2 regions of the Paenibacillus sp. FSL L8-0502 genome follow, and region 2 is predicted to be linked to the other one. Evidence: riboswitches for the same ligand, from Rfam matches in the RefSeq annotation. Region 2 holds a riboswitch; the other holds the start of a gene.
The links. Region 2 has a riboswitch for FMN ahead of ribE (riboflavin synthase). Riboswitches for the same ligand answer to the same signal wherever they lie in the genome.

Region 1: another riboswitch for FMN. It lies ahead of NSQ57_RS06550 (DMT family transporter); the one in region 2 lies ahead of ribE (riboflavin synthase).

What each region holds. Positions count from the first base shown of each region.
Region 1 is NZ_CP151958.1:1,457,879-1,474,153, forward strand. Features, by position in the region: gene NSQ57_RS06515 (efflux RND transporter periplasmic adaptor subunit) at 1-1,305, shown strand, start outside; gene NSQ57_RS06520 (ABC transporter permease) at 1,307-2,530, shown strand; gene NSQ57_RS06525 (glycine betaine ABC transporter substrate-binding protein) at 2,628-5,225, opposite strand; gene NSQ57_RS06530 (glycine betaine/L-proline ABC transporter ATP-binding protein) at 5,200-6,423, opposite strand; gene NSQ57_RS06535 (transcriptional regulator) at 6,939-7,502, shown strand; gene NSQ57_RS06540 (carboxylesterase/lipase family protein) at 7,656-9,137, shown strand; gene NSQ57_RS06545 (methyl-accepting chemotaxis protein) at 9,228-11,258, opposite strand; gene NSQ57_RS06550 (DMT family transporter) at 11,499-12,446, opposite strand; FMN riboswitch at 12,625-12,769, opposite strand; gene NSQ57_RS06555 (ABC transporter permease) at 12,892-13,587, opposite strand; gene NSQ57_RS06560 (ABC transporter ATP-binding protein) at 13,580-14,503, opposite strand; gene NSQ57_RS06565 (sensor histidine kinase) at 14,612-15,556, opposite strand; gene NSQ57_RS06570 (response regulator transcription factor) at 15,558-16,265, opposite strand.
Region 2 is NZ_CP151958.1:3,429,789-3,446,063, forward strand. Features, by position in the region: gene ribE (6,7-dimethyl-8-ribityllumazine synthase) at 1-75, opposite strand, end outside; gene ribB (3,4-dihydroxy-2-butanone-4-phosphate synthase) at 106-789, opposite strand; gene ribE (riboflavin synthase) at 850-1,515, opposite strand; FMN riboswitch at 1,847-2,020, opposite strand; gene NSQ57_RS14740 (IDEAL domain-containing protein) at 2,092-2,556, opposite strand; gene NSQ57_RS14745 (thiamine pyrophosphate-dependent enzyme) at 2,776-5,064, opposite strand; gene NSQ57_RS14750 (2-oxoacid:acceptor oxidoreductase family protein) at 5,064-6,077, opposite strand; gene NSQ57_RS14755 (peptidylprolyl isomerase) at 6,330-6,764, opposite strand; gene lysA (diaminopimelate decarboxylase) at 6,925-8,292, opposite strand; gene NSQ57_RS14765 (spore germination protein) at 8,403-10,097, opposite strand; gene NSQ57_RS14770 (stage V sporulation protein AB) at 10,124-10,546, opposite strand; gene NSQ57_RS14775 (stage V sporulation protein AA) at 10,543-11,196, opposite strand; gene sigF (RNA polymerase sporulation sigma factor SigF) at 11,373-12,128, opposite strand; gene spoIIAB (anti-sigma F factor) at 12,140-12,595, opposite strand; gene spoIIAA (anti-sigma F factor antagonist) at 12,592-12,945, opposite strand; gene NSQ57_RS14795 (D-alanyl-D-alanine carboxypeptidase family protein) at 13,042-14,235, opposite strand; gene NSQ57_RS14800 (glycosyl hydrolase family 28-related protein) at 14,450-16,096, opposite strand.

The sequences.
Region 1 (16,275 bases), 2.0 Mb from region 2:
TATGCCTTAACTGCTCTTCCACGGGGTGGAAGCAGCTTGTCTGCGGATCAGTCTTCTTCCATTCCTACGGCTTATGTGGAGTCGGATACCCTCAATGCCAGCTTTAAAATGGCAGGACGGATTGACCAGATGCTCGTCAAAGAAGGCGATCAGGTTAAAAAAGGGCAGGTGTTAGCCCATCTGGAAAGTCGCGAGTTGGAAGATAAGGTGAAGCAGGCACAGGCGGCATTGCTGGCAGCCAAGAGTAATGTATCCAAAGCAAAAGCTGGAGTGTTGCAGGCTCAAGCAGGCGTAGGCCAGGCACAGGCTACTGTGAGTGCTGCTCAGGCCAAGAAAAGCCAAGGCACGACATCGGTCAGTGTGACCGCAGAGGCTTCCTCCAGCCAGATTGAACAGGCCAAAGCGGCTGCGAACGCCGCCTTGGCAAAACTGGATGCCCTCAAGAGCGGGGCAAGACCACAGGAGCTTGAGCAATTGCAAGTATCTGTAAAGGTAGCCAAGGAAACGCTGGACCTGACCGTTAAAAATCTGGAGCGTGCCAAAAAGCTTCAAGAAGCCGGTGCAGCAACCCAGGCATCTTTGGATCAAGCGACATTGGAACATCAACAGGCAGTGGCCAAGTATAATGCGGAGTCGCAAAAATTGGATATGGCACGGGAGGGAAGCCGCAAGGAGGAAATTACGGCGGCTGAAGCTCAATACCGTCAAGCCTTGGCTGCGGTGAAGGAAGCACAGGCAGGAGCGGGCAAAGTTGCTCTGCAACAGGAAGATGTCAAAGCCGCTCAGGCTTCGGTAGAACAAGCGCAATCTGCGGTGAAGGCGGCGCAATCCACAGTTGAGCAGGCTCAATCTGCGGTTGCAGGTGCCAATGCACAGGTAGCCCAAGCGGAAGCCGCACTTCAAGAGGCTCAGACCTATTTGAGCTACACTACGCTGCGTGCGTCCGAGGATGGAATCGTAAAATCCAAGTCGCTTAGCTTAGGTGAAATGGCTAGTGCAGGGTTCCCGGTTTATACCATTGAAACTTCGACACAACGTTGGGCTAAATTCTATGTACCTGAAACGTCTCTGAACGGTCTTCAAGCAGGGGATACAGTCCAAATTAAATTGCTGTCTGGCGGTAAGGAGCTGAAGGGTAAAGTCATTCTGTTAGAATCGGCTGCTGACTTTGCCATTCAAAAACCGAGCCAAAGCTCCGGTGACAAGGATGTCCGTTCCTTCGGTGTTAAAGTAGCATTGCCAGACCTTGCTGCATCGGTTCCAACAGGCTCCACGGTTCTGTTTACAGGCAAAGGGGCGCAGTAATATGCAGGATTCACAGGAAAGACTTCGTATCCGCGATGTGTTTCGCGAGGAATGGCTGAGCATCTTCCGGGACCGCCGCTTTATGGCTATTCTGCTGATTACGCCGATTGTGTATACGATACTATTCGGCTTCCTATATTCACATCAGCGGATTACCGAGATGCCTGTCACCGTGTACGACGGAGATAATTCGCAACTCAGTCGCCAGATCATTCAGGCGTTTGATTCGACCGATTCATTTGCCGTTACACGGCAAGCAAACAATCAGGATGATGTAGTCCGTCAAGTAGAGACTGGAGAAGCTAAGGTCGGAATCGTCATTCCCGACAACTTTACTACTCGGCTTAAGCATGGGGAGAATCCACCCGTGCTCACGCTGATTGACGGCAGTAATATGATGTATTCCAATAGTGCCAGTCGGATTGCGAATCAGGTTATTAGTAGCGTGAGTGCCGGAGTATCAGTCAATTCCATGAAACAAAAGGGAATGAACGCCGATCAGGCCGCGTCGACGCTGACTACCATCCCGTTCCGATCCAGAGTGCTATTTAACCCAGTATATGATTATAAGCTTTTCATGCCGTTGGGGGTTATTTCTGCGGCTCTCCAGCAGTGTTTGCTGCTAGGTATTGCGTTGTCTTGCACGCGTGATAAGGAAGCAGGGACTTGGGGAAGATTTGGCGCATGGAGAAATACCCCTTGGCGTTTGGCTATTGCCAAACTGGCACCGTATTATGCAGCGGGAGCTTTCAATGTGCTGACTGTATTCAGTATCAGCGCTTTATGCTTCGATATTCCGTTCAGGGGACAGGTACTGCCGTTGATTTTAGTGTCGCTGGTTTTTAACTTTGCCTTGTGCGGATTAGGCTTCCTGTTCAGTCTCTTTTCCAAAACCAGAGTAGATGCGACCCAAACTCTGATGCTGATTGCTGTTCCTTCCTTTATGCTGTCAGGCTATACATGGCCATTAGAGGCAATGCCCGGCTTCTTGCGGGGGCTTGCTGAGATATTGCCACTGACGTATTACCTGGATGCTGTACGGAACATCACGCTCAAAGGACTGGATATCACGTACATTTTCAAAGATATGATTGCTCTAGGCGTCATTGGTTGTGTAAGTCTGCTGGTGTCTTTCGCGATCTATCCGTTATTCTTTAGACAGCACCAGACGACAGAGCAGCATGCCGAAGTGTCCGCTCAAGAAGGATTCACGCTAAAAGGCTGAGAGCAACTCTAAATATTGGATATCACAAAAAGGCAGATCAGGAGTAAACCCTGATCTGCCTTTTGCTTGTTCGTATGGTTTAAAAGCAGAAAAAATATTATTGCGGCGGCTGAAGATCCTCGATAGAATCAATCGGCACATAGGATGGAACGACAAGCCCGGACATAACGCCAGTCATGCTGGTTCCGATGTCATCCACCTTATCCTTGTATTGAGCCCAATAATCAGCATGCGTCAATGGAAGCCAAGCGGCTGCGGTAGCATCTACACTTCCGCCAGCTACGCCAGTCCACATCGGGCCGATTTCCACCTGCAGAGCTGTTACTTTATAGCCTAATTTTTGTTCCAATACATATTTCAATACGTTCGTACTGGCAATTTCAGAATCCCAAGCAGCGTAGCTTAGCTTCAAAGGATCGCCGTTGACGGGCTGCAGACCCTTGATCCATTCCTGAACCTTGTCAGGATGTTTATCAGCCCAATTCTTGGCAGCCTGCTGTGGGGCAGTACCGTCCTGAATCGCGATCATCACTTCACCCATATCTTCAGCAGTCCACTTAAATCGGCTTAGAAATTCATAAGCCACAGGAGCATCCTGCTTCAAACCTTTGCGGGCGATTGTATGAATTTCTTCCTTATCACCGTACGCTTTTTTAGGATCTTTCAAGTATTTCAAATCATATTTGTTAAACATCCAGTGAGGTGTCCAACCTGTTACGACGATAGGCTGCTTGGCTTTGATAGCTTTATCCAGTGTAGCAGTCATAGCAGCTCCAGAGCTTTCAAGCAGCTTCCAGTCGGATAAGCCATAGTCATTCATAGCTTTAGCGGTCAGCTTCATTAGTCCGGCGCCAGGGTCGGTACCGACAATGCGGTAGCCGACCTCTTTGCCAAAGTCTCCAGTTGTGGCGGAAGCCGGAGCCGCTTCGGCTCCGTTATCCTGCAAATCAGTAATCGATTTAACATCCATGTAAGCTGGAACGACCAATCCGGTTTTAACACCGCTCATATTAGCCCCAAGATCGTCGAGCTTATCCTTGTATTTAGCCCAGTAATCCGCATGTGTTAACGGCAGCCATGCAGCGGGTGAAGCATCTACATCACCACTAGCGACACCCGTCCACATAGGACCTGCTTCAACTTGAAGTGCGGTTACTTTGTAACCCAGTTTGTTCTCCAAAATATAACTTAGCAAATTCGTGCTGGCAATTTCAGAATCCCAAGCCACATAACTTAGCTTGAAGGTGTCACCATTGACAGGTTGCAGTCCTTGAGTCCATTCCTGAACCTTGTCGGCATGTTTCTCCGCCCAATCCTTGGCAGCTTGCTCAGGACTGGTTCCGGCTTGAATGGCGACCATCATTTCACCCATATCTTCTGGTGTCCATTTGAAACGTTTTAGAAACTCATAAGCGATAGGAGCATCCTGCTGCAAGCCTTTACGGGCAATCGTATGAATCCCCTCGGCTTCACCATAAGACTTCTTAGGGTCTTCCAAATATTTGAGATCATACTTGTTGAACATCCAGTGTGGAGTCCAACCTGTAATAATGATCGGTTTTTTCGCTTTAATGGCTTTGTCCAGTGTGGCCGTCATAGCTGCACCGGAACCTTCAACCAGCTTCCAATCAGACAAATTGTAGTCTTGAATTGCTTTGGCAGTCGATTTCATAATGCCTGCCCCGGCATCAATACCGATAATTTTGTAACCGACTTCTTCGCCAACCGGGTTGGCAGCAGCGTTACCTTTGCCAGATGCGGAATGATCCGTTCCAACAAAATATTGGGATGCACCAGCGATCAGAATGACAGCTGTAACTGCAGAAGTAATCCATACTTTTTGCTTGCTGGATACGCGGCTTTTGCCTTTTTGCGTAGGTTTAAACAGGTTTTGCGTAAAACGGTCAAGCACAATAGCCAGAACGACAACAGCTAAGCCGGCTTCAAAACCTTTACCGATTTGCAGCTGTGTCACAGCACGGTACACAACAGCACCGATGCCTTCCGCACCGATCATGGAAGCAATGACAACCATAGACAGTGACAGCATAATCGTCTGGTTAATACCAGCCATTAAGGTAGGCAATGCAAGTGGAAGCTGAACTTTGAACAGCTTTTGCGCAGATGTTGAACCAAAAGCGTCTGATGCTTCGATCAGCTCACCTGATACTTGCATAATCCCCAAGTTGGTCATGCGAATGGTTGGGGGGATAGCAAAGATAACAGATGCGATAACACCCGGCACAACACCCAGGCTGAAAAAGGTAACCGCTGGGAGTAAGTACACGAACGCAGGCATCGTCTGCATAAAATCAAGTAAAGGCGTGATAATGCGTGATGCCGATTTACTGTATGCACACCAGATCCCGATGGGAATCCCGATAACAATGGATACGAGCGCAGACGTGATGACCAGTCCGAGCGTATTCATTGTTTCACTCCAATAACCAAGATTATCAATCAGCAGGAAGCCGATGACAGTAAATAGCGTAAGCTGAACCCGCCCGATCATAAAGGCGATAATCCCGATGATTACGATGAACACCAGAGGGTGCGGAAGCATGAACAGGCCTGAGAAAAAGCCAACTACAGCTTCTATAATGGAAGAAATAACATTAAACAATCCAGCCAGATGAATACCCATCCAGTCTACAATGGATTGAATCCACTCAGCGATTGGCAGTTTCGGTATCATGGGCATTCACCTCCTTCGTAGTGGTAACATCTCCACCAAGTGCGCCGAGCAATGCTCCACGGACGATAACGCCCAGCAGCTTTTGCTTGTCATCGACCACAGCCAGCGGCACCTTGGACGAGCTTGTAATTTCAAATAAATCATTAATGACTGTCTCGGCAGCAACCTGCGGTCCGTCCGTGATCAAAATATCTTCAATTTTCAAATTATTGCGCAGTGCATGAACAGCATCCTCGGCGTTAATAACACCCAGTAGCTTTTTGGTGCGGTCAATGACGAACAAATTGGAAATCCCACGCTCCCGCATCAATTCCAGAGCCACACGCGGACCACGATCCATGGTGATGGTTTCTGGACGAAGCATGACATGAGCAGCCGTCAATACCTTGGACAGATCCACATCCTCGACGAAGCGGGCTACATAAGAGTTAGCCGGTTGGATCATAATTTCTTCCGGTGTACCGATTTGTACGACCGCACCGTCTCGCATCAATGCAATCCGGTCACCAATCCGCAACGCTTCATCCAGATCATGGGTGATAAACACAATGGTTTTCTTCATTTTATCCTGAAGCTCCAATAGCTCATCCTGCATGTCACGGCGAATGAGCGGGTCCAATGCACTGAACGCTTCATCCATCAGGAGCACTTCAGGGTCATTAGCCAGCGCCCGTGCCAGACCGACACGCTGCTGCATGCCGCCACTCAATTCATCGGGCATTTTATCGCCCCAGTTTTTAAGACCAACCAGTTCCAGCGCTTGTTGCGCCTTTTCCTGACGCTGTGCTTTTTCTACCTTTTGAATTTCAAGACCATATTCTACATTTTCTAATACAGTCCGATGTGGGAACAGAGCGAATTTTTGAAAAACCATGCTGATGGTTTTACGACGAACTTCGCGAAGTTGTTCTTTGTTCATCTTACGGAGATCTTTGCCGTGGACCAGAATTTCACCGGAGGTAGGCTCAATCAAGCGATTTAGCATTCGCACCAAAGTGGACTTGCCACTGCCCGATAGCCCCATAATTACGAAAATTTCACCTTGCTTAATTTCCATGTTGGCCTTATTGACACCAACAGTAATCTGTTTTTCTTTGGCCAACTTTTCCTTGCCCCAGCCTTGCTCCAGGAGCGGAACACCTTGCTCTGCGTGAGGACCAAAGAGTTTGCTGACATTTTTGACTTCCAAAATCGTCATACATACACCTCTTCTTTCTATACTTTGCTTGGTATTAACCCCATGTTGCATTAAGGATTGAGTATAAAAATCATAATTCTGAACATCCTGAACGGTTAATGACAAAATTAATTGTAACAGAAGCATTGCTTACATTTCAAACAAAAAAACTGTTCATAAAGTACGTACAGAAAAAACTGTACAAAGTTTCCTTCGATATGCTCCTTCGTTCTATAGAATGCTCAAACATTCGGAACTTTACAACCGATAGTGCTTTTTTTAAAATAGACAATGAAATATAACCATAAGAAAAAGATTTATGTATATCCATAATTTAAAAAGTTTACTATCATTAGCAATTTTGCGAATTATGATTTTGAACGACCCATGCTGTTGTAATATAGACAGAAGCTTTGCTTTTGAAACATTTCATTTATTGTTGAAAGATTTCATATATTGCGTCAAAGCTAATCTTTTACGGGTAAATCGTTCATACTAGGTTGTGCAAAATGCTCTAAAATTAGGAGGTTGCAAGCATGAGCTTGTACCAGTTAGGTGATGAGCAGCAGGCTTCGCTGCAAAAAATTCGCAAACGTGTCATAGAAGCTATAGGTAAAAACATGGACCTGTATGGGATTACTTTGTCTGCGGGGCATTTATACGGTTTGCTTTTTTTTGCGGATAAACCGATGACGCTGGACGAGATGGGCCGTGAAATGGAAATGAGCAAAACGAGCATGAGTACAGGAGTTCGAACATTATTGGATCTGAAAATGGTAAATAAGGTATGGAGCAAGGGCTCACGCAAAGACTTGTATGAAGTCGAATATGACTGGCATCAAACCTTCACTGACTTCTTCGCTATTAAATGGAGAAAAGCGGTAGAAACAAATTTACTGGTGTTGCGCAAAGCCATTGATGAGCTGGACAGATTGATGAATCAGGGTGAAGAGTACGAGGAATTTAAGGCGATTCTTCAGCAAGATCGTATGAAAATGAAGCAGGCCGTCGCTTATTACAAGTGGCTAGATCGACTAATTGACTCTATGGAAAGCGAAGAAATTTACAAGCTGATTCCAAAAGAAGAAGTTCGGGATTAATCGCTATTTCCCTATCTTGTTTATAAAAATGCCGGAGCGCAAAAGTGCTTCCGGTATTTTTTGGTTTGGCCGTGTGCAAAGGGTATAATAGAGATATGTAAAGATTGATATTATACCGTTGTGTTGAACATACGAAATAAAGGGGGCTTCATAATGGAAAGTATTACGGTACATACTCGTTTAGGTCAATTACGTGGGGAAACGGGAAATGGATATCATGTGTGGAAAGGTATCCCATATGCACAGCCTCCTATTGGAAAACTACGTTTTCACGCGCCCCAGTCTTTGGAGTCTTGGGAGGGTGTGCGGGCTGCGACGAGTTTTGGGCCAATCTGTCCGCAACCTATGCCATCCGCTGAAAGTATGACTGGAAATCTGGTGGAACCGCCTAAGCAGTCAGAGGATTGCTTATACCTGAACGTTTGGACACCTGCTTCGAAGACTCCTGAGAAGGGACGTCCAGTGATGGTGTGGATTCATGGCGGTGCCTTTGTCACGGGGTCCGGGATTATACCTTTATATGACGGGGAACGCATGGCGAAGAATGGCGATGTTGTGGTTGTTACGATCAATTATCGATTGGGGCCGTTAGGGTTTTTGCATCTGACTCCAAAGGGAGATGGCCTGACCTCTAATGCGGGACTACTGGATCAGATCGCTGCGCTGGAATGGGTTAGGGATCACATCTCTGCCTTTGGTGGCAATCCGGACGAAGTGACGGTGTTCGGTGAATCAGCAGGCGCGATGAGTATTGCCGCTTTATTGGCGATGCCAGCAGCTAAAGGACTGTTCCAGCGTGCGATTTTGCAGAGCGGTGCGTCGCAGGTATTGCCAACTTCACAGGCCGAGCAAGTGACGGCTGTGTATCTACAGCAGCTGGGTGTGGACACTCAGCATCCAGAGAGGTTGTTTAGCCTGCCGACAGATGCGCTGATGCTAGCGATGGCGAAGACGCATGAAGTCATCGGACCAGGGATGGCGATGATCTATCAACCCGTTGTGGACGGTGTGACCTTGCCAGATGTACCCCTGTCTGCAATCGCGCAAGGTTCAGCAAAGCAGGTTTCCGTTTTGATTGGAACGAACTTGCATGAGGGGGCCTATTTCATCCGAAAAGAATCCCATCTAATGAACAAGTCAACAGCGAGACAGGCATTGGAAATGATGACGGGCATGTCAGACATCGGCGACCTGATAGAACCATTTCCGGTTACGATTGAGGGACAGGCGCAAATGTTGACCGATCTATTTTTTTGGCGTCCTGCGTTGGCTCTTGCTGTTGCACAGTCGGCGCATGCGCCTGTATGGATGTATCGTTTTGATTGGACATTGCCGGGGCATCCTACCTTTGGACAAGCGGTTCACGGTGCAGAGATTGCGTTTGTTTTCGATAATCTGGAGCTGCTAGATAAGCTTGGATTAGAGATTCAACCTTCGATGCAGAAGCTGGCTCAAGATATGCAGCAGGCATGGGTTGCTTTTGCACGTGATGGGAAGCCAGTGCTGTCCGAGGGGGCTTGGCCGATGTACGACAGAGAAGAGCGGACTACAGCTATTTTCCATCAGAATATTAAGGTGGAGCACGACCCTGAAGGAGATAGACGCCGTCATTTAACCGGTCAGATGACCCTATAAGTAACAAGAGAGAGAGCATATCAAGAACTCAAATGTAAAAAGCCTTCGCCCGTAATTTGTATACGGACGAAGGCTTTTGTTAGTAGTAAGTTAAATCTTAAATCGCTTAACCAGCTGTTGCAAATCCTGCGCCATGTTGGACAACTCCTGTGACGAAGAGGAAATTTCCTCCATAGCTGCCATTTGTTCCTGAGCAGCAGCAGATGTTGTCTGCGAGCTGTCCGCCGAATTGCGAGACAGGCTTGCCAAATGGGTAACAGTGGCGGAGACTTCCTCTGTACTGGCTGAGATTTGTTCAGCAGCAGCGGACACACTTTGAATTTGTTCCACGATATGAGAAGTAGAGCGCTCAATATTCGTAAATGCACCTTCTGCATCTTGGCTAATACGCATACCTTCACCTACCTGGTTACGAACATTACCGTTCATGGTAGCGGTAGAGCGTTGAATCAAATCGAGCATCTGAGTAATAATCTGACTGATGGAATCCGCGCTTTCCTTGGATTGCTCAGACAGCTTGCGTACCTCTATAGCGACTACGGCAAATCCACGCCCGGCTTCGCCAGCTCTGGAAGCTTCAATAGACGCGTTCAGAGACAACAAATTGGTTTGCTTGGCAATGGCGGCAATAGCCGTATTCATCTGCTTCGCATCGTCCGAGAGCTGGGATAGCTCATCCATTAGGCTAGCCGTTTGGCTGACAGCCTCCAGAATACGGTCCATTTGGGTCCGTACACTACTGATCATTTGACTGCCTTGAGCCACATCATGCTCGGTTTGTCCTGCTGAATCCACGATGGAGCTTGCCGATTCGGCAATGGTGCTGACACCCTTCGCCATTTCTTCAACGGCATTAGCGGTCTGCTCGGATGCCTCGGCGCTGGTGGCTGCATTTTCCGCGGATTCCATAACCGTTTCCGCTACATGTTGTACGGACTCCGTCGTTTGCTCTGTGCTTTCCTTGATTATCAGGGAAGAGGAAGCAAGTCGGGAGGAGGTTTGGTTGACCTCTGAGACCATCGTATGCAAGGAATGCGTCATCTGGTCAAAATTCTGTGCCAGTTCGCCGAACTCATCCTTGCTGGATAGATTAACACGTTCGGTCAGATTTCCGTCACGGACGATGCGTGTTCCTGCTTGCAGCTTGCGCAGCGGAATTAAGAATGAGCGGACCATAAGCACAATGATGATCGCCGCGGCAAGTATGGAAATAACAATCACAATCAGGCTTTGTTTCAGAATTGGTTGGGCTGCATCACTATAATCCTCCAGATCCGACAGTGCGACAATGCTCCAACCGGTGAGAGGGTCCTTAAGTGTAAAGGCCAGCATATCTCGATTCATAAATTGAATTTGCGACATGGAAGGAGTATCATTTTCGACGGTTGTCGCCACTTCGGGAAGTCCTTCTATGGCGTCAGCCGCTTTTTTGCCTGTCTTGTTGAAAGCTGTTCCAGTCCCAGATACAACTTTATGTTCAGAATCAACAATAATGAGTCCTCCGCGCTCACCAATCTTAACAGACTGCAGACTTTCACTCATTTTGTCCAGGTTCAAAGCCAGGGCAACAGCTCCTTCACCGTCCTCCAGCGTTCCCGATATATTAACGACTAAATTCCCTGTCGTGACGCTGGCAACTGGAACACCGACGAATACTTTACCCTTTTCCAGCATCGCGTTTTTGTACCATTTTCTCTCCCTGGGATCATAATCGGACTCCTGTTTTTTCGGCGAACGTATGTATTGCCCCTTCTCATTGCCGAGAAGCGCTGCATCTAGCTCGGGGTGAGCCTTGACGATAACATCTAACTTTTTCTGAAGGGTCTCTTGGTTGGTACCAATGGAATCAGAATTGATTTCAGTGGTAAGCACGTCCAGGTCTTTCATAATAGGCGCTACATACTGATTGACATTGCTCCGGATCAGATACAGATTCGTGTATACGGAACCGCCCATTTGCTGACTGAGTTGTGTCGTAGCCCCCTGATAAGAAAAGTACCCGATAAGTACGCTCGGAATCAATAACACAGCTAAAAAAGATATTATTAATCTTGTCCTCATTAAATAAAACTGCTTGAGAAACCTGTTCCACCACGGAACTGTTTGTTTTGTTTTAGTCATAGTTCTTGCTCCTCTGTGTCTGATGATCACTACATTGTTTTATTCGACATAAACCGACGAATTTTATAGATGTAATCATTGGGAAACGAGAAATAGTAGCATATTTTAGACACTTTTTTTGAAAAACAGGTCTAAAGAACTATGATTAATATTAATGCGAACACATAAAAAGCCAAATCGGAGATGCAAAAGCATCTTCACAATTTGGCTTGGGTGAGTCATGAAGGGGACATTGAACTGTTAATTTTTTTGCTGACGTGAAATCATAAAGAGCGTAATCCAGATGAGCATAAAACCAGTCAATTGCGCTACAGTAACGATTTGCTGAAATGCGATCCAATTAATCACGACACCCACCATGGGAAAGCTCAATTCTGCCATCGTAGCATAAGACGCTTTGGTCGTACTTAAGCCTTTGTAATACAGCAATAAGCTAAGAAGACCCGGAAGCAATGCCTGCAATAGCAAGTTGATAATCACAGCTGCGCCTGCCCATGTACCGGCAGGCATATTCCATGGCGCATGCTCTACAGAGGTGAGGACAATTAGCAGAGGGAGCGCCACCATGAAGCGGAGGGAGGTTACCGTTTCATATTTCATTGAACGAAGCAAGTAGCTTCCCATGACTGTCGAACCGCCCCACAGAACCGCTGCACCCAGTGCAAGTAGACTACCGACCTGGACAAAATCACGAACATGCCCGAAGGGGAGCGACCAACCGAAGGTCAGAAGATACGTCCCGAACAGAGCGACGACAATTAATAATCCAAAATGACGCGGCAGCATTTCCTTCAATATAACGCGGGCCAGAATAATAGCGACCAATGGTTGAAGCTTCTGGAGTAAGAGTACAGCATTCAGATCACCGTTGCTGAGCGCCATGGTAAAAATCACGCTGGCCAGAGCCGAGCCGCCCCACGAGACGAACAAAATAGCGAAAACTTGACGAAGCCGTACCGCTTTGAGTTCCTCACGATGCTTCCACAGCATCGGTGTCAGAGCGAGGAAGAGCAGCACATGCTCCATTAGTACAATTTGTGTTGAAGTAAATGATTTTAGCAAAATAATACGAAACAGCGGATCAGCGCCCCACAAGGCTGCCCCAATTGCGACCAGCCAAAAACCGCTTTTCATGTGGGAGCTATGATCAAAACCTTTGGATGTTAGTACAGTAGAAGATTGACTCATACTCAATTAGCTCCTTGCGAATACAGGACCGGTGGCACAAAAACCCCCGTCCATGGCGAAAGGCCATGCAAGACGGGGGTTGATCAAATAAACTTGCCGCTTTATGCAAGTTAAATGAAGTTACTGCAACTGCAAAACCCATAACGCAGCATTCATCCACTTCGCGGCATGTTGATATTTCGATCTTCTTCCATCCGGACTTTACCGTCGGCTTTGGCATCTCACCAAATCAGTCCGTATCCTGTTGCCAGATACAGAGTCGCGGGCTTAGCTCCATGAGCCATACCGCCGGTTGGGAATCACACCCTACCCCGAAGATCCTTATTCCGTTTTTTAATTTCTCCTATAGGATATACCTGTTTTAGAATGAAGTCCAGTGAAAAATGTGTGTATATCTAACAATGATTTTCATCTATTTTTCGAAAGCGTTTTACTAAGTTACATACTATGAAGTAATATCCTTATACTCAATGCGTCGAATCGCCGCATAAGCCACCAGCATTCCCAGTATAGAGAAGCCTATTTGCACGGGGGCTATGGAGCTAAGTGTAGCGCCGTTATTATTAGAGAAAAGCAATGCTACAATCAGGATTGAGGTCACAATGGTAGTAGGTACAGAGTATCTTCGCATCCCCATATACAGCGGAACCAGTCCCATAAAGCTGGCAGCAACGGCATTGATCAGCGTCCGTGCTGATTGTTGACCCAGTATCGAAAGAGTAAGGTTATCGGGTACAATCAAGACAAACTGGTTGAGCAGATGAATAGCAGCCGTAATGATTATTTCCGAAATAATAATAGACAAGAAGGTAAACAGCAGCACAACCAAGAGCTTGGCGATCATCAGCTTCTGACGGTGAATCGGATACATGAACAGGATCGTAATCGATTTGGACTTAAATTCCCCTACGATAAAGCGGCACAGGAGAACGGAGGCAAACACAATAAATGTGGCTCTGACCAGCATGTCCATGAGATCGAGAAGCTGAGTGTACTGTGTAAATTCGGGTATTCCTGTACTTTGGCTGTCCAGCGCGATGATACAGAGCAGCCCAAGAATGCATGCATTGGCGATCAGTGCTGAACGGATATAACCCGCCAGATGAAATTTTTTGAGCTCCAGTTGCATCAACTTAAGCATGAAGATCACCTCCGTTTAACAGCCGCAAAAAGTAGTCTTCCAGCGTACTGCTTTTCTGATGAATGGAATCCACTTCTATATCATTTAAAATGAGCGTCTTCGTAATTTGCTTCTGCGGTACATTTGAATCGTAAATACGTATACTCTGTTCATTGAGCACCCTTATATTATTCAGATTCAGATGATGGGAGAGGACGTAGGCCGCCTTTTTACAATCGTTGGTCGTAAATTCAATGTATTCCGTATTGGTTTCCCGCACCTGCTCCATCGACACTTCCTCAATCAGCCTTCCGTGATTAATCACGCCTACCGTATCCGCAATCTGCTCTATTTCCGCTAAAATATGACTGGACACGAGCAGAGTCATCCCATATTCCTTGCATAGCATGTGGAATAATTGGCGGATTTCCTTGATTCCCACGGGGTCCAGACCATTAATCGGTTCATCCAAAATGAGTAGCTCTGGCTTAGTCGCAATAGCGCGGGCAATCCCGAGGCGCTGTTTCATTCCCAGTGAAAAGTCTTTTACCGACTTGTCACCCGCATTCTGCAAGTTCACTAATTCTAGGGCATCTCGGACAGCCTGCTTATTATAGTAGCCCATGTATTCACAATGAAGTTCCAGATTTTGCTGCGCCGTCAGCCTGTCATAAAAAATCGGGTATTCAATAATCGAACCCATCCGTCCGAGCAGATGATACGATTTTGGCGTTAGTTTTTCACCGAATAATTCAATTTCACCCGATGTTGGCTTGAGTAAATTCGTAATCATTTTCATTATCGTTGTCTTGCCTGCCCCGTTGGGGCCGAGAAAGCCATAGGTTTCTCCCTTGCGCACATTCATGCTGACTCCTGCTACAATTTCGTTGCCCTTCAGGGCTTTGGTCAACTGATGTGTACGTATTACGTAAGTCATGGGTGTTCTCCCTTCGTATACTGCTGATAATTCAAGGATAAAGGGCGAAATGTTCATTTTTCTTTCGTGATTCTTACAAATTTATTAAGTTGAGTATGTTGAGTTCGATTAATAGTTGATTTTCTTCAATGTAAAAGAGAAGACTGTCCGCTCATAAGGTCTACTGGTCAATTGAATTTCTCCGTTCATCGTTTCAACCAGACGTTTGGCAATCGTAAGGCCCAGTCCGCTGCCTTGTACCGCCTTATTGCGGGAGTCCTCCAGTGTGTACATACGTTCAAAAACTTTATCTTGCTCAGATTCCTGTATGCCTTTGCCACGATCCCATACCTCTATACGCACTGTATCCTGCTGTTCTGACAGCGTCAGGCCTAGCGTCCGTCCATCTGCCCCGTAGCGAATGGCGTTCGAGATCAGATTATTCAGCACCCGCCCAATCGCTCCTTCGTTCCCCAAGGCATGAATGGGGTACTCCGGGATCTCAATATGCACAGTAAACCCCTGTGCAGTCAGCAGGTCATAAAACTCTAAAATGCTGCGTCTGCACAGTTCTCCCACTTCCAGTCGTGTCAACGGAATATCCGTATCATTAGCTTCCAGTTTCGCCAAATTAAAAAAGCTTCCGATCAACTCAATCGCTTCGCTTGTCTTTTGATGAATTTTGGATAGCAGCTTTATACGTTCTTCCGGCAAAATAGTCGGATCGCCATCCAGCATCTCGGCATATCCAAGCACAACCGTAAGCGGGGTCTTGAGATCGTGTGAAATGTTCGAAATCATTTTGCGCATAGCAATTTGGCTACGGTTGTAATCTGCAGACACTCTGAGATTCAAGTCCAGCAGTCGATTAATTTCCGTCATGAGTCGTTGCAGTTCAACGTCACCTGTGACATATAGCAGCTTTTCCGCATGATTCACCGTCACTATTCGCTCTAGTAGGGCTCGGATATCCCTTATTTTGCGCTTATTGGCCATACGCTCCCGCCAAAGCCATACTATAACGACTGACATGATGAGACCGACAATCCATTCAGAAATGTTTTCGATGTTCATATCAGCCATTCTCCCATTTGTAGCCAATGCCCCATAGCGTTTTAATGTGGACAGGATGAGAGGGATCTTCTTCAATTTTCTCACGCAGGCGGCGAATATGGACGTTAATCACGTTCTCGTCGCCCATATAATCGTCCTTCCAAATAAATCCGTATAATTGTGCTTTTGTAAATACCCGGTTTGGATTGGCTACAAACAGCTTCAAAATATCGGATTCTTTGGCTGTTAGTTGAATTTCGTTTTCATTGCGTATGACTGTAAAATGATCAAAATCAATGCACAGACTGCCGTAGGTCAAAACTTGTGCTTGCGGCTGTTCCTCCTGCTGTTGCTGACGGGCATATGTAGTAGATCTGCGGATCGCGGACTGAATACGAGCGGTCATTTCCAGCATTGAAAAAGGTTTGGCAATATAATCGTCTGCCCCAAAGCCCAGTCCAAGCGCTTTATCCACGTCGCTGTCCTTGGCTGACATAATCAGAATCGGGACGGCGCTATGGGTACGAATTCGTCGAATCACCTCCATACCGTCCACCTTCGGCATCATCAAATCCACCAGTACCAGATCATAGGTATGACGATCAAAGGCAAGAAGCCCCTCTTCCCCGTCATAGGCAGTGGTTAGGCTGTATCCTTCCTTAGTGAGTGCTTTAAGTAGCATTTCGGCAATGGATAGATCGTCTTCAATAAGTAAAATATGCTGTGGCATAGGTGTGGAA
Region 2 (16,275 bases):
CTCATTAAATCTGCCCACCACAATACCATATTTTAAACCGTTCGATACAAGATTACCTTCTAGAAAACGTGCCATAATTAATCAACCTCTCTTAATTTAAATTATTTACAATGACAAACGACGACGGTAGTCCACCAAATCCTGAATACTGATCAGCTTCAATTGATGTCGCTTGGCGACCAATGCCAGATCAGGCAGGCGGGCCATTGAGCCATCTTCCTTTATAATTTCACAAATGACTCCAGCAGGCTTGAAGCCACTGAGTCGAGCCAGATCAACAGTCGCCTCCGTGTGACCAGCACGCTGCAAGACACCCCCATCGCGAGCAATCAGCGGGAACATGTGACCAGGCTTGCGGAAATCACTTCCTGTGACTGCTTCGTCTGCCAAGGCGCGTACAGTCAAGGAACGCTCGGCCGCTGAAATCCCCGTTGTTGTCTCCATATGATCTACCGATACCGTAAAGGCAGTACCGTGGAAATCTGTATTTTGCTCTACCATAGGATGCAATTCCAAGGCCTCGGCTCTTTGTCGTGTGATCGGCACACAGACCAACCCGCGACCTTCTGTAATCATGAAATTAATGACCTCAGGCGACGCTTTTTCAGCCAAAGCGATAAAATCGCCTTCATTTTCGCGCTGTTCATCATCCACTACAATGACGACCTTACCGTTTTTTAAGTCCTCCAACGCTTCTTCGATGGAATCCAAACGAATCTCTTCGCCATGTTCCAACTCGCCATGCTCTATGACGTTTGCCATTGCACTTGTTTGGCTACCTCTATCCATAACACTTTCCTCCTTATGTCTTGTGCCACGAATGCTCCTAAACAGGCTTACCATTCAATATCAGGCAAAACCGTGTTTCGCCAAATAGTCCAAACTGAGAGGAGCTTCTTCTACTCTCTCCGCCTCCGTTGCACCTCTGTAATTTAAAAGCTGTTCTACATATTTGCCCAAAATATCGCATTCGATATTGACGGTATCCCCCTCACGTTTGGCTTGTAAGGCCGTTTCGGATAAGGTGTGGGGAATAATGGATACGGCAAAGGTATCTCCCGTACGCTGTGCGACTGTGAGGCTTATACCATCAATTGTGATTGACCCTTTGAGAAGAATATATTTAAATAATGTTTGATTTTTAGGCTCAATTTCGAACACCACTGCATTCTGGTCTGATGTCACCCCGCGAATCGTTCCCGTCCCGTCCACATGTCCTTGCACGATATGTCCTCCGAACCTTCCACTCGCCGCCATCGCTCGCTCCAGATTGACTCGGCTGCCGGATCTCAACTCTTTCAGATTAGTGCTACGAAAGGTTTCCGGCATCACATCAACCTTAAAGTCTTTCGTACCGATCTGTATCGCCGTCAGGCAAACGCCATTCACTGAGACACTGTCTCCTATTTTTAAATCGCCCAACACCACGGAACCCGAAATCCCCAGCACCATCGCTTCACCGCTTTTGGAAATGGTTTGAATACGACCCACTTCCTCGACCAATCCGGTAAACATGCCTTCACTCCTTTCCACTACATCTCAGTTTATCCCTAATTCATCAGCTATAAGCGCAAAAAACCCCCAGTTCGGATTCAATCCGTCATGGGGGTGATGAGAGTCACATTTGTAGTATACAAGCGCAGTTCATTTGCATCTTAAGACGACATGAAATCATAGGTTTGCCAATAGAAAGCATGACTGAGTATACAACCAAATACGCTCAGAACACCCATCAAAAAGAAAGCTTAAGCAAGCTATCGCCCGATGCTGTCCTACAACGAAATAAGCCGTACGCACAATTGGGTATGCTAAAAATCGGCACATGTCACGTCATGCACATGCGCTTCGTATCCTTCTCCCATCCAGACTATACTGTCGGTCCCGGATTTGCACCAGGTCCACCTTCTGCTGATCATTCAGCATCCGGGTCACGGACTAAGCCATGCTGTTTCTCACAAAAACGATCCACAAACATGTCATCACCGCCGGTGGGGAATTTCGCCCCGCCCCGAAGGATCTTGCTCTTATTTAATTGAATTAACATTAAACTTGTTACGTATATTAGCACCGACTTCTAAAAAAAGCAAGTTATCAAATAGAAGCTCCTGCTTTGGTTTTGACATATTGGCTGGAGAGTTCTTCAAACCAGGTTTTATCGTTCATATGAAGCGCCAAGTCAATCAGATCGGCCAGTTCCTCGACTCCCAGCTCTGTTGCATGATCAAAGGTAATTACGGCTGAAGCAACCGGTCCTCGCCCTTCCTCAGAACATGCTTCATAATCCAGTCGTACATCAACATGTCCGTCAATAAACTCACATTTTAGAAAATAAATAATTTCGCACATTAAAATGGGGCGTACTTGTGTTTCTAACACGCAATCCATCACCTTGGCAGAATAATGCTGGTTCGTCAGCGTAAATTTGTGTTCTGTCGCTGCCAGCGAGGTCCGTCCAAAATCATCCGTAAACTTGAGTTCCACTGGCTTGATGTTCATAACCTTAGGGATTTGCTTCTTTATAATTTCGATTATTTCAACTGTATTCAGCTTAATCATTACCTGCACCTCATTGCATCTTAAAATTCAGAAGAAAACTTTTTAACGTGCCTCTTATAGGCCTCCACTCCTATATCGGAAATCATTACCTGTTTTTTTATGCTTCAACCCATAAACGACAAAAAAGATTCTTTGCGCAAAAAGCGCAAAGAATCTTGATCGAGCCACTACAGTAACAGCGGCTAACAATGTTAATCGATGATTATGCAAAAAACAGGATTATAGCTCTGAAATTTCATGTTTCTTTTTCAGGATAGTCCAGCGACGCTCAATCTCCTGTTCAAAGGTCGCCAGCGTAGCCTCCTCCTTAATAAGATGCTTCGTTTTACCCATTAATTTCAGCCATTCAGCAGCTGGAATTCGTTTTCCTTTGTCCTCCGGATTGTACGTAATCGTCGTACTGCCTTGCTCTATTTCGTACAAAGGAAAGAAACAGGACTCGACTGCGGCGCCCACAATGCTGGTACCCAGTCTGTCTTCGGATTTCCAATTCAGCGGACAGGCGCACAGGATTTTACCATAGGCCGTACCCACGTTGTTTGCATACCATTGAGCCTTGGCTGCTTTACGCAGCATATCCTGCGGATGACTTTCAGCAGCGGTAAAAGCATACGGAATGTTACAAGCAGCCATGATTTGCACGGTATCCTTGTGATGCCCTTGCTTTCCTTTTTGCATTTTACCTACACCCGACGTACTGGTCATGTGACCGAGCGGAGTGGAGTAAGATTGCTGTGAACCTGTATTCATGTACCCCTCGTTATCATATTCCAGCATGATTAGCTTATGATTACGCAGAGCTGCACCAATCGCAGAACCCATACCAATATCCATCCCACCGTCACCACTAATCATGATAAAGGTCGGATCGTCCGACATCTCAATTTCATTACGCCGTTTCATTTCCATGTAAGCTTCCAGCGCTCCTGAAAGGGTAGCGGCCCCGTTTTGAAAAAGATTGTGGATCATCGGTTGTTTGTGTGATGTATATGGATACCCTGTCGTCGTCACATATACGCAGCCTGTCTGGAACAGCACGACAATATCCCCTTCAATACCTTTGAAAAACAGTTCCAGCGCAGACAATGCCCCACATCCTGGACAAGCTCCGTGGCCTGGTGAAAGACGCCGTGGTTTGGTTGTCAACGACCGCAAAGGTGGTACCTTGACCTTGAGCTTCCCGGTCTCCTCGTCCGGCGTAACCTGAATCAGACCCGTCCGGTAATCATTACCACGTGGCGGCTGCATAACTTGCGGCATCACCTTGTCCGGTGAACCCGAATTAATTCCGTAGTAATCAAAGGGCTTCTCTACTCGTCCGGCCTCTGCCGCCTCGATTGCAAGCTGGAAGAACGCCTCTGCATCTTCTGCATAAAAATCTTTGCCGCCCAAGCCAAAGATACGGCTCAACACGAGTGTCCGATTCAGCGGGTCCTCCTGCAAGGCCGCTTTAATTTCATGCGTTAAATTACCGCCGTCCGCCCCATACGAGTCTGCACGTTCACCTACCAGCAACGCCTTGACATTGCGTAATGCTTCCCGCAGTTGTGCGGCTGGGAACGGTCGGATGATGTTCGGACGTATCACACCAGCTTTAATTCCGCGCGCGCGGAGTTGATCCGCCACATCCTTGGCCGATTCAGCCGCCGAATTCAACAGAAATACCGCAACCTCAGCATCCTCCATTTGATACAGATCTAAAATCGGGTATTCCCGACCGGATAAAGCGGCATATTCTGCTGCTACCTGCTCATATACTCCTTCTGACAGCTTCAGTGCTTCGGACAGCTGAACATGATTATTCGTCAAGTCATCGCCGTTCATATGCGCGCCCACAGTAACAGGATGATCAAAATCCGTAATATTCGGATAATTTAAGTTCGGGTTAGGACCTACAAAACCACGCACGGTCTCAGCATCGGCAAAATATTGCACTTTACGTTTTTGATGGGACGTATAAAAACCGTCATATGCGACCATTACAGGCAGCCGAACATCGCTGTGCTCTGCAATTTTTAGTGCCATAATGTTCATATCATACACAGCCTGTGGTGTACTTGCCGTCAAAATGACCCAGCCTGTATTCAAACCATAGTACAGATCCGAATGATCTCCGCGAATATCTAGGGGACCACTGACAGCTCGTGTCACCAGATTCATAACCATAGGAAAACGGGTACCTGACTGAACAGGTAACTGCTCCAGCATGTACAGGAAACCTTGCGAACTAGTGGCGTTCACCACCCTCGCTCCCGCTGCGGCAGCTCCATAACAAATCCCTGCCGATCCGTGTTCTCCGTCTGCTGCAACCAGCTTAATATTATGCTGACCTCTCGTTCTCATCTGATCTAGATACTGCGCTACCTCGGTAGATGGAGTAATCGGGAAATATCCCATCATATGATAATTAATCTGCGCAGCCGCCGTTGCTGCCATTTCATTACCGGATTCGAACGTTGTCACTTGCGCGGCGCCTGTCTGTTTGAGTTCTTCCTCCAGTTTTGCCATTACGCACGCCCTCCTTCATATACCGGAAATTGGTGGGCAACTCGATTCTGTTCAGCCCATCCCCATTGCTCGCGACGCGAGCTTAGTGCCCCCGATGGGCAAATATCTACACATTTCAGACATCCTTTGCAATACTGGTAATCAATCCCTTGCAAAAATGGCATCATTCTTCCGCGTTTGTCTGCTTGCTCTTCCCATACAAAACAGTAATCCGGGCAAATCGAATCACACTTGGCACAATGGGTACATTTATCAACTTCATATTCAGGCACATACCCCTGACGTGAACCACTAACATCTCTCGTTATGCTGTTTCCCTGAGTTGCAATAACGCCCCCCAGTAATTGCGTTTCGTATCCCAGCAATGGCTGCGGACGTTCAAAAACCCGATCCTGCGCGTCATCAGTAACCGGATATACGTGCAGTTCCATTTCATCATAACCACGGTTAAACGTACGCAGATTAGGTTCCACTAACAGTGGATTTTTCTTTTCAAAGGTACTGCGTATAACCGATCTCATCGCTTCCGGGTCCAGGAAGTCACAGACACGGAACAAGGCACCGAGCATGGACGTATTTAGTTTGGTTCGCTCTTCCAGTGCGATGCCCATCGCATCCACCACCGCTAATGTTCCGGATACCAGTCCCAAATCAGCCCGTATTTCTTCTGCCGGACGCGTGGAATTAACCACTACAATCCCATCCGCTGGCAGTCCGCTGATTACATTTACCGTTTTGTATAACGTTTCATGGAAAATGCCTACCACATGCGGTTGCTCAATCGGACTGTGATCCCGAATATCGACTTCTGGCTCACAGAAACGGACGAAACTTTTAACCGGAGTTCCCTTTTTTTCCGAACCGTAGGACGAAAAATTTGAAGCATTCAGCCCCAGACCAAGCACCCCGGTTTCGGCCAACATTTTGCCAGCCAGATTAGCGCCGAGTCCACCAATGGATTCCAGCCGGATTTCAAAAAATCCGAGTCGATTTGTGCTCGTTAAAATAGACAATGTGATAAGCCCCCTTCTTTTCCAATCCTTAACGAGTTTGAATACTCATATAAAAAAAATTGGAAATTGCATTCTTATGAAAAGGCTATCACAACACTTACTTTTCGAATGTGATCTTACGCACTGTAATGCCTACGTGATTGCGAAAATCAATAAACCGTCAAACAAAAGACAACAAAAGCCGCCCTGTCCAAAGACAGAACGGCTTAGGTGCAACGCTATTTAAAAAAGATCATGTAATTAACGGTAAAATTACACGTCAAATACTTTAACCTCTTTCATTTTGTCGCCTTGTTTTACAGCATCGATGAATTCCATACCTTTGGTTACTTTACCAAATACAGTATGTACTCCATCTAAATGTGGTTGTGGAGCGTAGCAGATAAAGAATTGGCTGCCACCTGTGTTGCGACCTGCATGAGCCATGGACAGAACGCCTTTGGCATGCTTTGTTGTATTCGTAGCTGTTTCACAGTCAATCGTGTAACCAGGACCGCCTGTACCGTTACCGATCGGACAACCACCTTGAGCAACAAAGCCAGGAATGACACGGTGGAAGCTCAAACCGTTGTAGTAACCGCTGTTTGCCAGCTTTTCAAAGTTAGCAACGGTGTTTGGAGCTTCTTCTGGGAAAAAGTCAATTTCGACGATACCGCCGTTTTCAAGATCTATTCTACCTTTTTTCATTGTTTGTATCTCCTTTTCAACCTGTTTTGAGAACTAAATAACATCAAGTTCCAGTTTACTATGAATTGCTGCGCTTAGCAAAGTCTTGTCCAAAAAAGGGCCATTGACCCCGGTATATGATTACCGACTCAATGGCCTGCTTGATCTTACAATGTTAAAATCAGGACGAAACCGTAATCTTGGCGTTGGGCTGAACCGCCGGACTGGCTTGCTCACGAATCAAGCGCTGTGGCACAACATCGTTGCGTACGATATCTTCGTAGGTTTCCCGACGCACCACCAACTCGGCCTCACCGTTGTTGACAAATACAACTGCTGGTCGACGTATTCGGTTATAATTACTCGCCATCGAGTAATTGTAGGCTCCGGTTGAGGCAACAGCGAGCAAGTCGCCGCTATTTATACGAGGCAGCTCTACATCCCAAATCAGCATATCGCCGCTTTCGCAGCATTTGCCCGCGATGGACACCGTCTCTTCGTTCGTATCCTGCGCTCGATTAGCCAGCATCGCTTCATACTTGGCCTGATACAGTGCAGGGCGTGGATTATCTGTCATCCCACCATCTACCGAAACATATTTACGTACTTGCGGAATATCCTTGATGCTTCCTACCGTATATAAGGTCGTGCCTGAATCGCCTACAATACTGCGTCCCGGCTCAATCCAAATTTCTGGAAGTTCATCGTAAAGTCCTGAAAAATAAGTTTTCACCGCTTCGCCGATAGCCTGCACATAGGTGGAAACTTTCAGCGGTGTGTCCTCCTCTGTGTAGCGAATGCCAAATCCCCCACCCAGATTAATCACTTTGAAAGAAAACTGAAGCTGTTCCTTAATTTCTCTGGAAAAAGCTGCAACCCGTTCAGCAGCCATTTGGAAGCCATTCACTTCGAATATTTGCGAACCGATATGAGAATGTACCCCCAGCAGGTTAAGATGATCTAGCTTGATAGCCTGTTCCACTGCTTGGCGTGCTGTACCGTTCCCAATGTCAAAGCCAAATTTCGAATCTTCTTGACCTGTGGCCATATATTCATGCGTGTGCGCCTCAACCCCTGGTGTAACCCGCAGTAAGATATTCACCTGCTGTTCCTTCTCAGAGGCAAGGGCCTGCAACAAATGCAACTCCATTTCGCTATCGACGACGAAGCAACCAATTTGCGCATCTAACGCCATTTCAATTTCTTCCGGTGTTTTGTTATTGCCGTGAAAATGGATTCGTTCTGCCGGGAACCCTGCTTGTAGCGCAGTAAATAATTCTCCACTGGAAACAACGTCAAGCGACATCCCTTCTTCAGCAGCTAAAGCGCACATCGCCATAACACAAAACGCTTTGCTTGCATAAGCAACTTGAAACTTCAATCCAGTTTCACGAAAAGCTTCTATGAATTCCCGGCAACGCCGGCGGACTAACTGTTCGTCAACAATATATAGCGGCGTGCCAAAACGCTCTTTCAAAAGCGTTGTATCACAACCGCCGATCTCCAAATGTCCATTGCTGTTAATTTTACTGCTTCCATGCAAATACATGTTCTGGCGCCTCTCTTTCTGGAACAAGCTAGTCATATTCCATCGAATGTTTACACCAGTATAGCAAAAAAAACATCAAGAACAATGGATTTTTATGCAGATCATTTATATTAATGCTCCTGTCCATTGCCTGAGTTCGAATCTGTGTCGGCATCCGTATGGGGCATACGCGTATTGTCCCTCGTTTTGTTAGATGACGGGCGGTTAGCCGCATCTAGTACAGGCATACGGAACAAGATGGAAGCTAACGCTTTGGCATTAAAAGGAATGAACGGCCACAAATACGAAGAATTATATGACCGATGCAGCGTCAGCATCAAAATGATCAGTGTCGTACCCACGACAAAGCCCGGTACGTGAAAAATCGCAACAGCAACCAGCAGGAATAGTCGAATCAGTCTATTTGCCAGCCCCAGCTCGTAGCTCGGTGTTGCGAACATTCCTATGGCAGCGACAGCCATATACAGCACGACCTCATTCACGAAAAGTCCCGTCTTAACCGCTATATCACCGACCAGAATGGCTGCGATCAAGCCCATAGCGGAAGCCAGTGGTGTCGGAGTATGCACAGCCGCCATTCGCATGAGATCGACCCCTAGTTCCACGATGATAAACTGTGCAATCAGCGGAAGATGTGCTTCCTTTTGAGGACCAATAAAATCAAGAAAAGCTGGTTTTAATTCGGGATTGATGACCATTAGCAGCCACATCGGAAGCAGAAACATTGAGGCGAATATGCCTAAAAAACGTACCCACCGCAAATAACTTCCCATAAAAGCGGTTTGCCGATTTTCTTCTGCATGCTGACACAAGTCAAAAAAAGTGGTAGGCAAGATCATCACGCTGGGTGAGGTATCTACGAAAATAACGAGTCTCCCTTCCATAATATGCGATGCCACGACATCTGGTCGCTCCGAATATCGTACTAATGGATATGGATTCCAACCTTTATTGATAATCGTCTCCTCTAATTGCTTATCGGCCAGCGGAATACCATCCAAATTAACATTTTTAATTTTGTCTCGTACAGTATCCACCATCACCTTATCTACAATATCGTCAATATAGCCCAAGCATACGTCCGTTCGAGTTCGGCGTCCGACCTGCATAGCCTCAAATTTAAGTCCTGGGTCCCGCAAACGCCGGCGTACCAGACCTACATTTGTAAGCATTGTTTCAGTAAACCCGTCGCGGGCACCGCGCACAACCCGCTCCAAAGAGGGTTCCTCTGGACTACGCACCGGATAATTACGGGTATCCAGAATAAGGGAAAAACGTTCACCTTCCATGAAAAAGGCACTCATCCCCGTCAGTACCTTGTTAATGACGACTGACATCTTATCTGTCTTCTCCACCTGAATATGTGGAATAAAGTTTTCGAAATACGCTTGTAGTCCATCGGAAGAGAGATTATCCGGCGTCAGATAGGTGAGCCGCTTTAGCACTTCAAGCATAATTTGATCCTTCGCAAAGGTATTCAGGAACAGATATCCAGTATGACGCCCTCCCAGTGTCATTTCCCTGAATACGACATCAAAGGTCTCCCCCAAACCTAATACTGTTTCAAGTGTATTCTTGTTATCCTTCATCCTCGGCGATATATTATCTTCGGCCTGCCAGTAGCGAACGGACTCCTCTACGTTATCAGATCGCTCACTCTCTTTTTTGTGTTTAAAACGTGCAGATTCCTGCGCCTGCTTTTCCTGCCATGGACTCAACTTTTCTTCGCCAGTATGATATTCCCTTCCGATTACCCCGTCTTCTTGATGCTGCTCCCGATGCTCTTGATCCGCTCTGTGATCCATATTCCTTGTCCCCTTCGCTTTCGTTGTTAACGGTTGTATACAAACCAGTCAAATAAGGAACCCGTCACCTTACCAAGCACCATTGCCATTAGCAGACCGAGCATATACACGGTCATGTGGAGTCGCTTGGCGAGTATAGGCAGGAGATTTAATACCTCCGTTAAAGCCGCGGCGAGCAAACCAATAAACACTCCGCAAAATAGCCCAGGTATCCATGTAAATATGCCCGGTAGTGGCAAACAAATGTTCCAAAAATCGACCACAGTCCCCAGCACTGAACCTATAATCATTGCCTTTTCGTATGCACGTGATTTTTTATACGTACGGGTGAGTTGAGCTAATCGCGGCATGATATCCAGCACAATAAAAAAAGCAATTACACCGCTACCCACCGCAAGGCCCCCAGCAATACCTAAAATAATCTGAAGTGCAGCCTGTACAAATATCATGGTTTCTTAGCCTTTGTCTGCAGACGGGCCATCTTTTCATATTCCTCTGCCACAACATACTGATCCACATTTTCCTGGTACAGATACATTTCCACCTCCAGCGGTGTCGGCTCCTCGTTCCAATTTTTCTTGAACAAGTGATTAAAAAAAACGATCATGCCAAAGCCGATGCCGATTGAGTAAGCAATTTGAAACAGGTACGGATGCTCATCCTTATGTCCCGTAATCATCTCCACAATCCGAACCTGTACTTCCATCATGCTAACGTCGGCATGAAAATTCATAATTGTCAGCGCAGAGCCAAAAAACAGAAGCACCCATACCAAAACAAACAGTATTTTGGACGGCTTACGGGGTTTCTCCACGAGTTCGACAAGTACATGCGGCTTCCCAAGAGATTCAACTACGACCCCCGGAATATGATCTCTAATTTTTGCTATGATCTGCAGCATATCTATCAGTATCAGATTACCGTCCTGGTGCTGCGGCCGCTTGAGAACAAGCTCAAGCAGTTCCTTTTCCCATTCAGGATTAGTCAGCAAATTGGCTACATCACCCAAATGTAAATCCTGTCCTTGTATCATGCGGACACGGCTGCGGAGCCGCAAGTAGACAATAGGAGCTACTGTAGGAGCCGGAGTATGAGTCATCCGATCCCCTCCTTATCCTCGTAATTATCAGTTAGTATGGAACGAAGCAAGGAAACCTATTCTGTGTATTGTCTTTTATCCCACGCAAAAAAGAGTACCCCTGACCATTAAAATGGCTTTGGAATACCCTTTAAAAATACGTAAGCATAAGGATTTCACTAAGATCCTGACTGTTATTATTGGGCAATCTGATCGCGGATCAGTTGTAAAATCTTTTTTTCCAGCCGTGATACCTGCACCTGAGAAATACCAAGCCGACTTGCAACCTCTGATTGCGTCTGATCCCGGTAATAGCGCAGGTACACAATCAACCGCTCCCGCTCAGATAGTCCGCCAATGGCCTCATTGAGTGCCAGCTTGTCAAACCATCTTTCCTGGGATTCGTCAGCAATCTGATCCATAAGTGTAATCGGATCACCGTCATTTTCGAACACCGTTTCGTGAATTGAAGTAGGCGGCTTATTGGCCTCCTGCGCAAAAACAACGTCCTCTGGCGTCACTCCCAGCTCATCAGCAACTTCCTTGACTGTAGGCAGGCGGTTGAGCCGTTTGGATAGCTCGTCCTTCATTTTGCGGACCTTATTGGCCGTTTCCTTCAAGGAACGGCTAACCTTGAGTGTACCGTCATCACGCAAGAACCGTTGAATCTCACCGATAATCATCGGTACTGCATATGTTGAAAATTTGACTTCGTAGCTGAGATCGAATTTATCCACCGATTTTAACAAGCCAATGCAACCAATTTGAAAAAGATCGTCAGGTTCATACCCCCGGTTCATAAAGCGCTGCACGACAGACCAGACGAGCCGGATATTACTATTGACCAGTGTCTCACGAGCCTCATTATCACCGGATTGACTCAATGCAATAAGCCGCTTGACTTCCGCATCCTCTAAATAGCTGTGCGAAGTTTTTTTTCCTCCTGCTTCCATAGGATCAACTCCTAATTATATAAAGCTTTCTTGGATTCAATCCTTTTCTTCATCCGGACCGACGTGCCTCTGCCCGGCTCACTGACTGCTTCAAACTCATCCATGAAATTTTCCATAATTGTAAAGCCCATGCCGGAGCGTTCCAATTCAGGTTTGGACGTATATAAAGGCTGCTTGGCGAGTTCTAGATCCTCAATTCCTCGGCCTGCGTCCTCAACAACCAACGTGATCACGTCCGCTTCAATCCCGACTCTAATCGTTACGACACCTGACGGGTCGCTGTCATAGCCGTGAATGATACTGTTTGTCACCGCTTCAGACACCACGGTTTTCAAATCACTTAGCTCATCCATTGTGGGATCAAGCCTGGAAATAAAGGCCGCGACAGCCACACGAGCAAATGCTTCATTCTCGGATTTTGCAGCAAACTGCAAGCTCATGAAATTGTTACCCGTGCCTTCTCTCATGACACTACCTCCAGTTCCGTGAGCGCATTTCCCTCGTTGTCATAAATGGGCATGATTTTGAACAGCCCTGACATATCCAGCAGTCGGTGTACTGGCGGATTGACATCACAGACTGCCATTTTTCCGCCCTTTTGCTTGATCAGTTTGTACCGTCCCAAGATAACGCCAAGGCCGGAGCTATCCATAAACTGAAGATTCTTCAGGCTGAGCACAATATGCTCGCATTGCCGGCGCTGAATCGCCTCATCCATTTGCATACGGACCATGTCCGACGTATGGTGATCAAGCTCACCAGACAGCCTTACAATCAGTACCCCCCGGTGATGCTCCATTTCAATTTGCAGGTTCATGCTTGCTCACTCTCCTCCCGGTCTTGGACAAGGATTTCTACGTAGCCGCAGACGATTCCTGCCCTCCGACAAAACTAGAAGAAAACCCCGTAAAATCTACAAAGAAAATAGGTTCGACATGGTACGTTTAAACAATTTCCACCATCCGGCCTTCTCGATAGCCACAGGCGAAGTGATATTAAACTCCTTAAGCCGTTGTCCATCCTGATAGACGACCAGCTTACCAACTGGATCACCAGCCCGGACAGGAGCTTTGAGGCTTGGGGCCAGTTGCAATTCATGACGCAACGTTTGTTTGTTGCCACCTTTTTTCACCAGCACACTGTAAGAACGATCAGCCTGAATTTTCAGCTCTGGCAACACGCCTTTTTCAACTTTTACGCTGCCCAGCAATTCACCCGGCTTGTATATGGATTTCATTGTATATTGAGAAAATGCATAGTCGAACATGGAAGACACTTCATTGTTGCGTATCTTCGTATTTGGCTCCCCGAGCACGACAGCCACGACACGCAAGCCATCACGCTTCGCGGTAGCGGAAAGACAGAACTTTGCTTCTGCCGTATAGCCTGTTTTCAGCCCGTCTGCTCCAGTATAGAAACGGACAAGTTTATTCGTATTCACCAGCCAAAAGGGCTTGACTGAGGACTTACGCAAATAGTCCTGATAGGCTCCCGTATATTTCGTAATTTGCGGGTATTTCAACAACTCCCGACTCATAACCGCAATATCATGCGCAGAAGAATAGTGATTCTCTACGGGTAAACCGTTGCAATTGGCAAAATGCGTATCCTTGAGCCCGAGTTGCTGCACCTTGGCGTTCATCATCTCAACAAATGCCTGCTCAGACCCTGCAAGTTTCTCAGCCATCGCCACAGAGGCGTCGTTGCCTGAAGCCATCGCAATTCCCTTCAGCATCTCATCGACCGTCATTTCTTCTCCCGGCTCCAAGAAAATTTGCGAGCCCCCCATTGAAGATGCATATTCGCTGGCACGAACTTTATCGGTCAGCTTAAGCTTGCCATCCTGAATGGCCTCCATTGTTAGCAACATCGTCATAATCTTGGTGATGCTCGCTGGAGGAAGCTTTTCACGACTGTTTTTTTCATAGATGACTGTGCCCGTATCTGCATCCATCAGGATCGCCGAGAGAGCCTGGGGAGCTAGCTCAGCCGCTGATCCCTCTTTGGTTTTGCTATCAGGTATGCTTTCTTCGGCCCAACCGCCGACAGGGACGGCAGTCAAGGCTACCAGGCAAGCCAGGATGAACGCCACCACTTTTTTCTTCACAATCGGTTCCCTCCTCAACATATTGGCGTAAACCACCGGAGCCTATTTACTTACTCCTCCGGCCTATTCGCTGTGCTGCTAACCATTGTCGTCAGAATGAAAGAAAAATATTCCATATGACTAAAAACATCAAATAGCACCAAGCTGAGTCAGCATGGTGCGCATTTTCCAATATCTAAAATGACAGAACATCTATCGTCTGTGAAATAATTGTTTAAATTCGGCTTACGTTGAGATATGTGATACCTCCACCTGGTAGAATATCCATTGCATTTTGACTGAACACCCGTATATCAATAAAAGAATTCGCTTCCAGTCTAAGTTCCATTGCTCCACTCAATGCACTATAGTTCAGTCCGCCAATTATCCTGTCATCGAGATAAGCATAGGCGGAACTCCCGGCAAGCTGCTCATCATTCAAGTGAAGTGCTAACCGTGTACGGTTTCCATCAACTTGGGGATCGGTCGAAATGTAGACTTGTATTCTGTATTTCCCAGCTCGCTTGGCTCGCCATCGACTATTCACCGCATCGAATTCGATCAGCTCATCCTGGTTGATTTGATTGAACTTCACCTTCTGCCAACTACCTGCCGGAAGATTTTGTCTCGCTCCCAGGTAGGCTTTAACAAAGGTTTCGTCCAAATGCTCAATTCCGTTGTTCGAGTATTTCTCGACCAGCAGCAAAGCCTGCCCTGTCCCATTATTCTCGTCATAACGATTATTGTTATAGTTAAAATCCAAATGTGAGCGAAGTGTCACCTGCTGTGTGGAAGAACTACCAGAGAAAGAAATAAGCTTTTTTAGATTACGGGGATACCCTCCCACCTCGTCCACCAAAACTTTTTTGCCAATGACCACATCTACAAAATAGTTACATACGGATTGGGTATCATTGAATTTATCCGCTATCGCTAAAATGGAGTCACGCAATGCCACATTTTTGGTTTCTTTAGTAGCACCAATTTGAATAAAAGAAGGTACTGTCATCTTATGCTCTCTGCTTAGTCCCTCAAACCAGCAGCCTATAAATTCAGCGTTCATAAAATCATTAATGAGAATGGGAATATCATTGGAACTTCCATCCTTAATGTGCTGGCTAGCCAAAAATCTAGCCCCGTTGGAGCTATTCAGATCCAATGCCGTATCGTTCCCCAATGTAAAAAGCGCTATGCTAGTAAACTGTGAACTTCTATTCTGCAAGTGAATCCCTGTTTTATTGTAATTAATCTCTGTGCATTTAAATAAATTGACATCACTTTCGTAGCCCCAAAAAGCCGTTTCGAAATGCTCAATTAGGACATTATCCAGGGCAACTCCGCCGCCCTTCCAATCCTGAATACCCAAAGTACCTTTACCATAATATCCACGCTTCACCGACTGCGAAAACGGATTATTTAATGTGGCTCTGTCAGCCCCCTCGTACCGGATCGATAAGTCATGAAACTGCACATTTTGAAATCCGCTAAACGTTGGTAGACTTTCATCTCCAATTTGAAAACAAGGGCCCGTACCATAATATTCAATCGACGTAACCCCTTTGCCTTGTCGGTATCTGCCCTTATGAATGCCAAAAATGCGTACACCCTGCTTGCGAATCTGTAGGGTAGAGGTTATTTTGTATCGTCCACTGGGAATGTGAAGAATAGAATAATCGGGGGTCTTATTAATCAATTCCTGCAAAGCTGCCGTATCATCCTGAATACCATCACCAGCAGTTCCAAACCAGCTTACGTTTACACTGCGTTCAATGAATTCTTTTTCAATGGTTTTAAAATTTTCATTTAATTGCTGCGGCGTTAACTCTTTGCCCGTACCACTCAAATTCAACTTCAAACGGTCTGTAAAAAAATGATCCGCCACCCGAACACCCCCATGTTTAAAAACGTAAAAAGTTCCTCTTTGACCAGCCGAAGAATCCTTCATTTTCTTAGCATGGACTGAGTATATGCACAAGAGGGCTTGCTCTAGGCGTGGGAAAAATGAAAATAAATATTTTATTATTATTGTACAAGAAGATACGTTTTGTATATTATAGATAC